4 regions of the Companilactobacillus halodurans genome follow, and region 1 is predicted to be linked to each of the others. Evidence: predicted binding sites of a transcription regulator. Region 1 holds the regulator's gene; each other region holds the start of a gene.

Region 1 (3,201 bases):
TTTAATAAATACCGGTCATGGGAAACGAAGAGGACAGTTCCAGCAAAACTCTTCAAGGCGTCTTCTAAGACTTCCTTACTGTCAATGTCCAAATGGTTCGTCGGTTCATCCATTACTAAGAAATTATCATTTTCCATAGATAGTTTAGTCAGCATCAAGCGAGCTTTTTCACCACCAGATAAACCAGCAACAGGCTTCAAAACGTCATCGCCGCTGAACAAGAAAGCACCTAATTTATTTCGAATAACTTGTTCATCTAAACGAGGATATAGGTCCCAAATTTCATGCAAAACATCTTTTTTAGGATTTAAACCTTTCAGATTTTGATCGTAGTAACCAATTTGAACATTGGCACCAAATTGACTAGTTCCTTTGATCATAGGAATCTTGCCTAAAATAGATTTAAGAAAAGTTGATTTACCGATACCATTAGGTCCAATAATACCAACACGTTCACCTTTTTTTACATCCAAATTGATAGGCTCAGACATGATTTGATTGTCATAACCGATTGCGGCGTCCTTAACTAGTAAAACATCATTGCCACTTTCCTTGTCGATATCAAATGAGAAGTGGACTGAGCCTTGGTCACTACCAGGCTTATCCAAGACATCCATGTGTTCCAATTTTTTCCGACGACTTTGAGCCATCTTGGTAGTTGAAGCACGAACGATATTTTTTTGAATGTATTCTTCGGTTTTTTTGATTTCCGCTTGTTGTTCTTCGTAATGTTTCCAAGCAACCTCTTGATTTTTCTTCTTTTCTTGAAGATAGAACGAGTAGTTACCTGAATAACGAGTTGAGGAATGTTGATTGATTTCAACGATTTCCGTGACAACTTTATCGAGGAAGTACTGGTCGTGGGAAACGATAACTAAAGCCCCGCGATAGCCCTTCAAATAATTTTCTAACCATTCGACCGTATTGATGTCCAAGTGGTTAGTTGGTTCATCCAATAACAAGATATCGTGGTGTTCCAAAAGCATCTTAGCCATCGCCAAGCGAGACCTCTCGCCACCAGATAAAGTTGAGATTTGGTCATGCCAAACTTCTTCGTCAAAGCCAAAACCCTTGAGAACGCTGCGAATCTCAGATTGATAGCCATAACCATTTTCTTGACGGAAAGTCGTTTGCAAACGGTCGTATTCTTTTAAAATTTGATCGTAGTCGGCTACGGTTGGATCTGCTAATTTTTCTTCCAGTTGGTGCATTTCTTTTTCCTGCTTTTTCAAGTAGTCGAAGACGTGCTCCATTTCTGAGAAGATTTCGCTGTCACTATTCAAACCAGAATCCTGAGCTAGATAGCCAATATTAGTATCTTTTTTTAAGGCAATATTTCCACTATTGTAGCTTTCTTGGTCAGAAATGATTTTTAAGAGAGTTGATTTGCCAACTCCGTTGCGGCCCACTAATCCAATTCGACTGTTGTCTTGAATTTCAAAACTAACATTTGAGAAAAGTTTTTTGGTACCGAAATTTTTCGTAATATTTTGTGCTTGTAATAGAATCAAGTTTATAACTCCTTTATATCTTCACAATTTTATCATTAATTAAGAATTTGTGCCTTTATAGGATTAACGTGTTGCGTTTTTTATGATTTTTATTTAGTATAAATGTTAGTGAAATGACACACATATGGTGGTAAATTATGACAAAAACAACAGTTCCAAACGCAACGATAAAGCGTTTACCAATTTATTATCGATATTTCCAATTTCTCAAAGATGAGGGCACAAAAAAAATCTCTTCTGGAGAACTATCAGAAGGGGTTAAAATCGACAGTGCTACAATTAGACGTGATTTTTCATATCTAGGTGCACTTGGAAAACGTGGTTATGGCTACGATGTCAACGATTTGGTAGCTTTTTTTAAGAAGCTTTTAAATCAAGACAAGAGAACTAACGTAGCCTTAGTTGGTGTAGGTAATTTAGGTAACGCCTTACTAAATTATAACTTTTCTCGAACAAATAATGTTCGAATCGCGGCAGCTTTTGATATTAATAAAGAAATTGTCGGAACAGTTAAGAGTGGAGTTCCAGTTTACGATATCAGTGAACTTAAAGAACAACTCCATCTTCAACAGATTGATGTCTGTATTTTGACAGTTTCTTCTAACGCTGCCCAGACAACTGCTGATATTTTATCAGATGCTGGAGTTCGTGGAATTTTGAACTTTACACCAGTTATTATCAATGTTCCAAGCAGCATCCGCGTTCACTATGTCGACTTGGCAAATGAATTGCAGACGTTGATTTTCTTCTTAGACCGTGATAAATCGAACAAGATAGAAGAATCATCAGAAGAAACAAATTAATTTTTTGGGGGAAATTTTTATGAGTGAACCATTATTCTTAAAGCCAGTATTCCATGAAAAAATTTGGGGTGGCAGAAAACTAGAAACAAAATTTGGATATGACATTCCCGAAGGTTCAATTGGCGAGTGCTGGGCTATTTCCGGACATCCACACGGCAGATCAGAAGTCGAAAACGGAGAATTTGCCGGTCAATATGTTGATGACCTTTGGAAAAACCACAAAGAACTATTTGGCAATCCTAAGGGAGAAGTATTCCCATTATTGACTAAAATTTTGGATGCTGAAGCTAGTTTATCTGTTCAAGTACACCCAGACAATGAATATGCTGCTAAGCACGAACATGAACTAGGCAAGACAGAATGCTGGTACATCATCGATGCTGAACCAGGTTCATACTTGATTTATGGGCACAATGCTAAGAATAAACAAGAACTAGATCAAATGATCGAATCCGGAGATTGGGACCACTTGTTAAGAAAAGTTCCAGTTAAAAAGGGTGAATTCTACTATGTACCAAGTGGAACAGTTCACGCCTTGAACAAAGGAATCATGGCATTAGAGACACAACAAAGCAGCGATACCACTTATCGTCTGTATGATTATGACCGTGTAGATAAGACCACAGGCAAGAAGCGTGATCTCCACATTAAACAGTCAGAAGATACAATCATTGTGCCTCATAAAGACCCACAATTAGATATTGAATCAAAACAAGTTGGTAAAAACAAATTTACAACCTTTGTAAAACCACCAATCTCACCATTCTTCTCAGTCTATCACTGGGAAATCAAAGAACCAGCAAACTTAAAACACCAAATCGGTAAGTATACACTAATTTCAGTCCTAGATGGAACTGGAAAGATTACCGTAGATGGAAAAGATTACG
Region 2 (3,201 bases), on a different contig from region 1:
TTTTCAGTAAAAGGTGAAGCATTAACCATAGATCCCCAAGTGGGGAAAATATCGACAAATTTTAATAATATTAAATTTGAAAATATTTTTCCATCATATAAAAAAACAATTGTTCATCGTACGTCAGACAGTAATTCACCCAATGACGTCGTCCAAATTGATGATAGTCGTCAAAGTAAATCACCAATGAAGGTTTATTTAATGCAAGTAAGCAAGCTTACTAATTCACAGGGCAAACCTTTGAATGGCAAGATGATGTACTATCGAGCAGGATTAAGTCCTCAATCCATTGATCATCAAGTATTAGTGGATGAATCAAATGAAGATGAGGCTTTACCATCCATCAAATGGGATAAAAATGAAGGATTGCTATTAAATTTATCAAATGGGAATCAACCAAGTGGAGTTTATCAAGCAACCTTAAATTGGTCTATTATTAATTCAATATAAGATTAATTGCATGCAACTTTTATTAATTAATGTTATGTAACCTTAGAAAGCATTCGTGATAAAAATATTATAAAGAATGTGGCTTTAGTATCAATAAATGTTTTACGAAAACATAGTGAAAAACAATCGAACCAAAACCAAACAAAAAGGGACCCTAATAGAAATTAGAGTCTCTTTATTAATAATAATTTATAAATTTAAGCTTCTGGTTGATAATCCTTATCGATAACCAAGATTGGTTTGATAGTTTTACCACTAACTAAATCAGCATCGGCTTCGTTGATTTGGTCAAAGTCGTAAAACTTTTCAGTCAAATCAAATGGGAAGACACCCATTTGATAGAATTTGATCAAACGAGGAATATCAACTTGAGGAATAGCATCACCCATGTTGACACCAACAACTTTTTTGTCATCAATGCAGAGGTCGTTCCAAGTACTAATATCAATATTTTGTGGTGTAACAGCGATTGTAGCACTAGTTCCACCTTGTGTTAGAGCAGCAATCGAGTCAGTCATAACTTTGGCAACGCCAGTTGTATCAACAGCCCAGTCAACACCTAAGCCACCAGTGATTTTCTTGATAGCTTCAACGGCATCTTCATTTTTACTATTAATAACGTCAGTTGCTCCCAACTTTTTAGCTAATTCCAAACGTGAATCAACGATATCGACGGCAATGACATTGACACAGCCAGAAATCTTTCCGGCCATCATAGCAGCAAGTCCAACGGCACCTGTACCAAAGACTGCAATTGTGTCTCCAGGTTTTGGTTGTAGAGTATTGAAGACAGTTCCGCTACCTGTAACGTAGCCACATCCTAGAGGTCCAAGTTTTCTCAAATCAAGATTCTTAGGTACTTTAACGGCATTTCTTTGTGAAATAACTGTGTGAGTAGTGAATGATGATTGATTGAACATGTCGCTTACGTGGTGACCGTCTTCAGTGAAATGGTCAGACCCATCAGGGCGAGTACCTGAAAGATTGGAAGCCGCATACTTACGACATTGGGTTGGTTTGCCTTTCAAACAGTTGTCACATTGCCCGCATGAGTAAAATGACATAACGATGTGATCGCCTGGCTTGAAGTTTGTAACATTTTTGCCAACTTTTTCAACAATTCCGGATCCCTCATGTCCAAGAACTACTGGGAAACTAAAAGCAGCATCACCGGTACGCAATGCTTCGTCAGAATGACAAATACCTGAAGCGACAACTTTAACTTGGAGACCATCATCTTTTAGATCGGCCAATTCAACGTCATCTTTAATAACGAATGGATCATTAACTTTATCAACAACAGCAGCTTTAATTCTCATAGCAAAATCCTTCTCTCATTAATATTTGAAACCGTTTGTACAATGAAAATTATTTCACTAAATTATCAAAATATCAATCTTGCATTTTTAAGAAAAGTAATATACATCATAATTTGGGTAATACAAAAAATAATTAAAAGTATTAAATGATTGTTATTGAAATTTTATGCAACTACAATAGATAACTGGCTAAGAAAGGGGATTTTAGAATGGCATTCAATAAAAAAGATTTTAAGTTTATAACCATGATAGGCAAGAAGAAATTATATCGTGATAATAACAAGGAAAATGTGTTTGCACTAATTTCACCGGATGAAGATAATTCTGGAGTATCATCGTTTGACAAAATTCAAACAGCTGAAGTTCTAGCAGCAGCAAGAAGATATGATACTTGTAAGAATGACAAATATAATACAGGTGCGGAAGAATCAGATTATCTTAATACTATGTTTAGAATTCATGAAGTTCATTAGTTAAAGGGTAAAGATGATAATACCGATATTTTAACAAATAGTAAAAAATGTTAAAAAATAATTCCTAATTGATTTGTTGAACAAATTGATTGGGATTTTTTTTAGAGTGACATAATATTTATGAACTGTTATTATTACTTGAATTGTCTTTCTGATATAATAGAGAAGATTAAATATGTAAGTAACTGATACCCTCTCAAAAATCATGTTAAAGAGGGTATTTTTAATGTAAGGTTACTAAAATAACGAATATAAAAGAGTATGGTGAATATGGAAATAACAGATATGTATGGTCAAGTACTAGCAGGCACCGTGACTGATTTAAATAAGGATGAAGCTTTTGTGCAAATTGAAGGTTATACTTTTGCCTTAGATTTGAGTGAATTAACTGAAATTCCTGAACTTGGCGATGAAATTGCTGGCTTTGTTTATGAGAATCAAGCGCATAAAAATAAAATGACGACCGTTTTACCCTTCGTAACTCAAGGAGTTTGGGATTTCGCTGAAGTAACTGATGTCAGAACTGACTTAGGTGTTTTTGTAAATGTGGGTCTAGAAGATAAAGATATTGTTGTTTCTTTAGATGATTTGCCATTTGAACATAATGAATGGCCTAAAAAGGGCGATAGTTTGATGGTCAAATTGGAAGTTGATCACAAAGGTCGTTTATGGGGCAAATTGGCTGATATTGAACTTTACACGCAAATTGCTAGAAGTCCTGGCGAACTCAAAACAATTATGAATAAAGATGAAGAAGGAACCGTGATTGCTATTAGAGATTCTGGTGCCTTTGTGATGACTGAAAGCTATTATATGGGCTTCATCCATGTTAATGAACAAAGTGAGCCTTTACATGTTGGTCAACATATCAAAGCCCGTGTCATTGGTGAAAGCCATCGTCGTTTGAATCTTTCAATGAAACCTCGTGCTTATGAAGAAATTTCACCTGACGCTCAAAT
Region 3 (3,201 bases), on a different contig from region 1:
CTCTAAGTAACGAACTGAAGTTTTTTCATAGTAAACTCTTGGTTGTTTAATCCATTGCATATTATTTCTCCGTTTAGCGATTGTCTTAATATTAAGCAAATCAAATGAAGATACGTTATGAGAAATAGAATTTTTACCCCATGAACCAGTACCAAGCGTTAATGATGGAATCATTTCGTTATAAAGATTACCAATACCACCGATAGCAGCAGGAGTATTAACTAGTACACGACTAGCTTTCATCTTGATACCAAATTCAGTAGCTAAATCTTCATCCATTGTGTGAATACCAACTGTGTGGCCTAAACCACCAAAGTGCAACAATTCATCAGCTTTCTTGAAGCCTTCTTTGTGACCTTTGACTTTAAAGACTGAAAGAACTGGTGAGAGTTTTTCAGCTGAAAGTGGTTCTTTTGGACCAACATTTTCAATCTCGACACCAAGAACTTTTGTATCAGCTGGAACTTTGATTCCAGCTAATTTAGCGATATTAGTTGCTGATTGTCCAGCGATAGGGCCTTTAACTCCACCCTCTGGTCTAAACATTGCGTCAGCTAATTTCTTGTAATCAGCTTTTTTGATAAAGTAAACTTTATTTTTCTCAAATAAGTCTTTAACTTCATCGTAAATATCAGCATCAACAATGGCACTATTTTCAGCGGCACAAACCATACCATTATCGAATGTCTTTGAAATCATGATATCGTTGACGGCACGTTTGATGTTGGCTGTCTTCTCAATGTAAGCAGGACCATTTCCGGGTCCAACACCTAAAGCAGGTTTTCCTGTTGAATAAGCAGCTTTGACCATTCCGGGACCACCAGTAGCCAAGACACTGGCAACGCCATCGTTATTCATCAAGTATGAAGTAGCTTCAATACTTGGCTTTTCAATCCATTGAATAACTCCCTCTGGAGCTCCAGCATCAACGGCAGCTTTTAGCATAACTTTAGCAGCTGCAACTGAAGATTTTTGAGCTTGTGGGTGGAATCCAAAAATAATTGGATTACGAGTCTTCAAAGCAATCAATGATTTGAACATTGTTGTTGAAGTTGGGTTGGTAACTGGAGTAACACCAGCTAAAACGCCAAGTGGTTCAGCAACCTTGATCAAACGGTGTTCTTTGTCGTTTTCAATGATACCAACAGTCTTGTCACGTTTAATTGAGTGCCAAATTTCTTCGGTAGAATACATATTTTTAATTACTTTATCTTCGACTAAGCCACGACCTGTTTCTTCGTAAGCTAACTTAGCCAATTTAAAACTAGCATTTAATCCAGCAATAGCCATTTGATGAACGATATGATCAACTTGTTCTTGAGTATAACTATCCATGATATCTAAAGCTTTGTGAGCTTTAGCAACCATGGCATCAATAACAGGTTTTACATCTTCTTTTTTTTCATCAACCTTTGTGTCTTTGGAACCTTTCAACATTTGATTACCTCCAAGATTGAAACTATATTTGTTAACTAATTCACGTTTTATATTATCACTGTGTATTTTTTGTTCAACCTTTTTAATCTAAAATCTGAATGAAAACGTATCCACGTTGATATATCAACACGTAATGGATTTGGCGTACTGATTGTCATTATATTATGATTAGATTTTATTAATTTTATTGTGAAATTTTATTCACAAAGTCAGTGATGTAGGATGTTTTTTTCACAAGTCTGTTTTTATTTTGGATTAATTTTGGACGTAAAAAAACTCCCAAGATTGGATTTTTGCGTCCTTTTTTGGGAGTTTGACGATTTGTCTTTAGTTTTTGGGGTTGGATGGTTTTAGGTTTTGGGTATGTTGAATCAACTTGGAGTTATATTTACCTGGTTAGTTGGTTTGAATATATAACTTTGTGTTTTAGATAAATAACCATTAGTTTTATGTTAATAACAATACTTCTTAACCTAATAACCATTCTTTCTGGCTGCATTGTGGAAACGAGCTGCGCAGGACAGACACTTCCGGTTAGAGCAATTTCACCAATCACTCGCAAGGTACGCGAGCAATTGGTGAAATTGCTCTAATCCTCAGTGTCTAAGCGGTCCTGCTCCGCTCTCTGCTTTATCTAAACATGGTCTTAGTAGCTCGAGCCATAACTTTAGGATTCTTCTCATAATGATGCATTGGTGTCATTTCTGTTAATGGAATGTTCAACAATGTATAAACGGCTCTTTGGGCTGCTCTAAATGAGTATTGTTCTGTAAATACCATGTCAAATGGTTGTTCACAAAATTGACTGATGAAGGCTAGGTTCTTGCTGTGCTTTGGTACTACGTCTGGACGGTCGCCTACTGCTCTTTGATTGAACATAGCGCTGGCATATGGTAGATATACTGGCACTACATTGACGATGCTATCCATGATTTCTTTTGTATGATTCTTGATGTTATCTTTACTTGGATCGACTTCTGCTAGATGTCCTAGTAGTTCTTCCAACATTTCTTTTCCGGTCATTTCCATAACTGGCTTTTGTACGTAATCGCCATTTCTTCTTGGATACATGAAGTAACCCCAGAAGATAGCTTCGTTAGGTTTTTGAGCTTTGAAGTGTGGTTGATGGTGAACAACGATTGATAGTAATGGCGTACTTTCAATCCATGTGTTCAAAGCATTTCCAGGTTCTTGTTGAGTGATCCTTGCAATTTCATTTAACAAGAAGTGGTCTTTAGCTGTAACGGTGAAGCTGACCCACTCGCTTTGTGAACGGTCGCCAAAGAATTTATCCGGATTACCCAATGAATAGAACTTCTCGGCAGCTTTCTTCCAAAGCAAAGCACTTGGGGCATAATCCATATTTTCTTTGAATGGTGTATCGAAATCACCTATCGATGAACTGTCAGTAATTGAACCATTGGTATCGAAGACTAAGTCGTTTTCATCAATATCAATGTGTCCCTCTTTATTATCGTTGTCGACTTCTTCATACTTCAAACCGGTCACAATAATGTCATCTTGCAATGGCGTATCTTTGAATTCTAAGTCGGTTACCTTACGGTTGTTGATAAAGGTTACGCCGCGGTCTTCCAAATATTTGCGCATTGGCAAAATGATACTTTCAAATTGATTATAAGGGCTTCTAGTTACTCCTTCCAAAGTATTGATTCGGCTGAATTCCAAAATCATCCTGTTCATGTAACGACGCAATTCAACAGCTGAACTTGCACGTTTGAATGCAAAGGTCGTTTGCCACATGTA
Region 4 (3,201 bases), on a different contig from region 1:
ACAGTAGCACCAGTATGAACCATAGCTGCTGCACCAGTTCCAGAAATTCCCAAAGACATAATCGACTTGCTAAAGGAATTAGAAGCTAAGATAACACCAGTTGAAGTTGAAGCCGTAGCTGCAGCCATTAAGATTCCGGCGATTGGCGCTAAGAAAGTTCCGGAGATTCCAGAAATTTGAACGACTGAAACCACCTTTTGTGGCAAATTAGAAGCTGAAACTAAGCCAGCTATTGCACCAGCTCCGATTAAAATCATAACAACATCTGTCATTCGAGCAAGTCCTCTAGCCATGTACTTCAAAAATTTCTTTTGTTGTCTCATCGCTAAAGTACCGATCAATCCAGCAATTGGCAAAATATACATTGCATCAAGATTAAATGACGCCAAAACCTTTATTCCTAAAATATCGCCAACTGGCGTAATCAATAATAAGATAACGGCAACTAATGGCGTCACAATAGCTGCTTTTAAGCTGGGTAGATTCTTTGTTTCTTTAGTTTCGGTTTTATTTGTTTTAGGAACGAAACTACCTTTATTCTTAATTAAAGTTGCCAAAATAACTGTCACGATCAGACCAACAATTGCAGGAATAAAATCGGCAATCATTACTTGTGATAATTCGACATTGAAGCCCTTTGCGGCTGCAATGGTATTGGGATTAGGTGAAATAACATTTCCAGCTTTCCCACCACCAGATAAAGCAACTAATAAGGATAATTTGCTGTAATGCATTTTTTGACCAACTTCTAAAGCAATTGGCGCAACAATCAAGACAGCAACAGGAATAAAGATTCCTACACCTGTCAATACCATCGTCGACAATGCTAATGCAAGAATTGCCAACTTATCGCTGAAATGATTGACGATATTAGAGGCAATTACATTTGCAGCGCCAGACTCCATCATGACTCCAGCTAAAACTCCAGCTGCAATTACTCGAATAATAGTCCCCATGACACCAGAACTACCTTTAACAATCGTATCAGTTGTTTGTGACAAGGACATACCTCCGAGTAGACAACCAACGATAGCACCAAAAATCAAGGCATACACTGGATTAACTTTAAATAGAATCAATCCAATCGCCAAAAGCAGCCCTAATAAGGCCGCCCACCAAGCAATAACCATTATATAAAAACATCCCTTCTCAACAAATATTGAGTCAATTGTTAACTATTGAACAATTGATTAACGTGTGTATAATACCGTGATAAAAGGGCAAAATCAATGTGCATTTGCACAAAGTTATTTGTAATTAACGTTGTATTTGTTATCCAAATGGCTTTAAATCAACAACACTATTTTGGTAATTTATTTTAATTTTTTAATCTGCACAAATTGAGGTTGACTTGTCAACAAGTACAAGTTTGCACGTTATTTAACAAGCAAAAATCAATCTAAACGTACACAAATCTTTAAAACAAGGTAAAATGTTCATAATAATTAAATTAATTGTAAACGAAGGAAATAACATGAAATTAGATCCCAATTTGGCTCAAACGATTGTTGATAAAATGATGGAAAATATCCCTTATAATATCAACATGATGAATGAAAAAGGCGTCATCATCGCTAGTGGCGACAAAAAACGTCTTAATTCACTCCACATTGGTGCTATTGACACTATCAAGAGCGGTAAAACTAAACCAATGATTGAATCATATGGTAAATTTGGACAACCTGGAGTTAACATTCCAGTTGAATTTAAACATCAAACAATTGGCGTCATTGGTATCACTGGCGACCCAAAAAAAGTGACTCCTCTAGCCTCTCTATTAAAGGTCTCAACTGAATTATTGATTTCTCAACTCAATGATTCAAAATTAGAAAATCAGCACAAAGAAACCCTCAATCATTTCCTTTACCAGTGGACCAATACTGATAACGTATTAGAAAATGATGAATTAAGTATCCGTGCTCATTCTTTAAATATTGATTTATCATTGCCACGTTTTGCTGTGATCATTGAGACTAATAATACCAACGGCCTCATCATCAATCAAAGCGACTTCCACTTCAATCAGACTGCTGAGCAAATTTTGATTATTACCAAGAAGCAAGAAAATATTGAATACTATTTAGCCTTTTGTCAAAAAAATCATTTTCCTATTGGCATCAGCAACCGGGGGTATAACCTCAAGCAAGCTGTTAAAGAAGCTCAGGCGACAATTAAAGTCACTAAAGAATTGAATCTGACTAATATCTATTATTTTCAACAAATCAAATTCTCAAATGAATTGCTCAACAGCAACCTGTATTCTGACAAATATTTGAGTGTCTTCAAGAATTTTCTCAAAACTAAATCAGGCAATGAATTACTGGAAACATTGGAATGTTACTTTAAGCATAACGGTAACGTAACGGATACGTCACAAGCCCTTCAGGTTCACCGAAATACCACAAACTACCGTCTCAATAAAATATCAGAATTTTTTGAATTGAACTTACATGATTTAACCGATATTTTTCAACTCTATATCAATTTCTTACAATTCAAAAAACAACAGTATCACAAGAAATAGTTGCTTCTTTTAAGTGGACATTTTTTCACTTTATGCTTAAAATTTGTGTGACTAAAAATGTATTGCGAGGTTTAAATAATGGTCTTAATGAATCTTAATTACAGAACAAATTACTTACATACTTACTTTAAAACGACTGTCGTTTTACCAGACACCAACAAATCTGACTATACGACTGTTTGGCTGTTGCATGGCTATACCGGAGACGATACTGCTTGGATCCGGCATGTAAATATTGAACAACTAGCTCGTAAGCACAACTGGGCTATCATAATGCCAGAGGCTAGAAACTCATTTTATTCTGATTCTAACTTTATCCCCTACTATTCTTATTTCATTGAAGAATTCATCCCTAAAATGCAGCATATTTTACCTATCTCAACTAAACGAGAAAAGAATTACATCGTCGGCTCCAGTATGGGTGGCTATGGAGCATTAAAAATTGCTTTTATGAATAATGACATTTTCAGTAAAGTCGCTGCACTTTCACCAATCACTGACATTGAACACTTTCGCGATAATCCTAAGAGCCCAATGGATAAAAAGACCTTTGACAGTATTTTCGACAGCCCTGAAAAGGTTGCTCAAAATCAGTTGATCAATATTTACAACAATCGCCAACCTAAACAACAAATTCTAACTCTATGTGGCGATAGTGATTTTATGCATGAAGACAA

Evidence for each region. Region 1 encodes Rex, which represses fermentation and respiration genes when NADH is low (regulators of the CRP and FNR family bind a similar motif). Its sites were predicted from a motif close to TTGTGAANTANTTCACAA; they were not measured.
Region 2: the regulator Rex is predicted to act here: its motif matches at 1,812-1,829, upstream of FHL05_RS08605 (NAD(P)-dependent alcohol dehydrogenase).
Region 3: the regulator Rex is predicted to act here: its motif matches at 1,466-1,483, upstream of adhE (bifunctional acetaldehyde-CoA/alcohol dehydrogenase).
Region 4: the regulator Rex is predicted to act here: its motif matches at 1,169-1,186, upstream of FHL05_RS05050 (GntP family permease).

The regions. Positions count from the first base shown of each region.
Region 1 covers NZ_VDFO01000009.1:59,219-62,419, reverse strand. The annotation lists gene FHL05_RS03525 (ABC-F family ATP-binding cassette domain-containing protein) at 1-1,511, opposite strand, end outside; gene FHL05_RS03520 (redox-sensing transcriptional repressor Rex) at 1,649-2,314, shown strand; gene manA (mannose-6-phosphate isomerase, class I) at 2,334-3,201, shown strand, end outside.
Region 2 covers NZ_VDFO01000030.1:29,078-32,278, reverse strand. The annotation lists gene FHL05_RS08610 (hypothetical protein) at 1-450, shown strand, start outside; gene FHL05_RS08605 (NAD(P)-dependent alcohol dehydrogenase) at 648-1,769, opposite strand; gene FHL05_RS08600 (hypothetical protein) at 1,979-2,242, shown strand; gene FHL05_RS08595 (CvfB family protein) at 2,513-3,201, shown strand, end outside.
Region 3 covers NZ_VDFO01000036.1:20,269-23,469, forward strand. The annotation lists gene adhE (bifunctional acetaldehyde-CoA/alcohol dehydrogenase) at 1-1,437, opposite strand, end outside; gene FHL05_RS09520 (oleate hydratase) at 2,068-3,201, opposite strand, start outside.
Region 4 covers NZ_VDFO01000014.1:47,694-50,894, forward strand. The annotation lists gene FHL05_RS05050 (GntP family permease) at 1-1,130, opposite strand, end outside; gene FHL05_RS05055 (CdaR family transcriptional regulator) at 1,475-2,524, shown strand; gene FHL05_RS05060 (alpha/beta hydrolase) at 2,603-3,201, shown strand, end outside.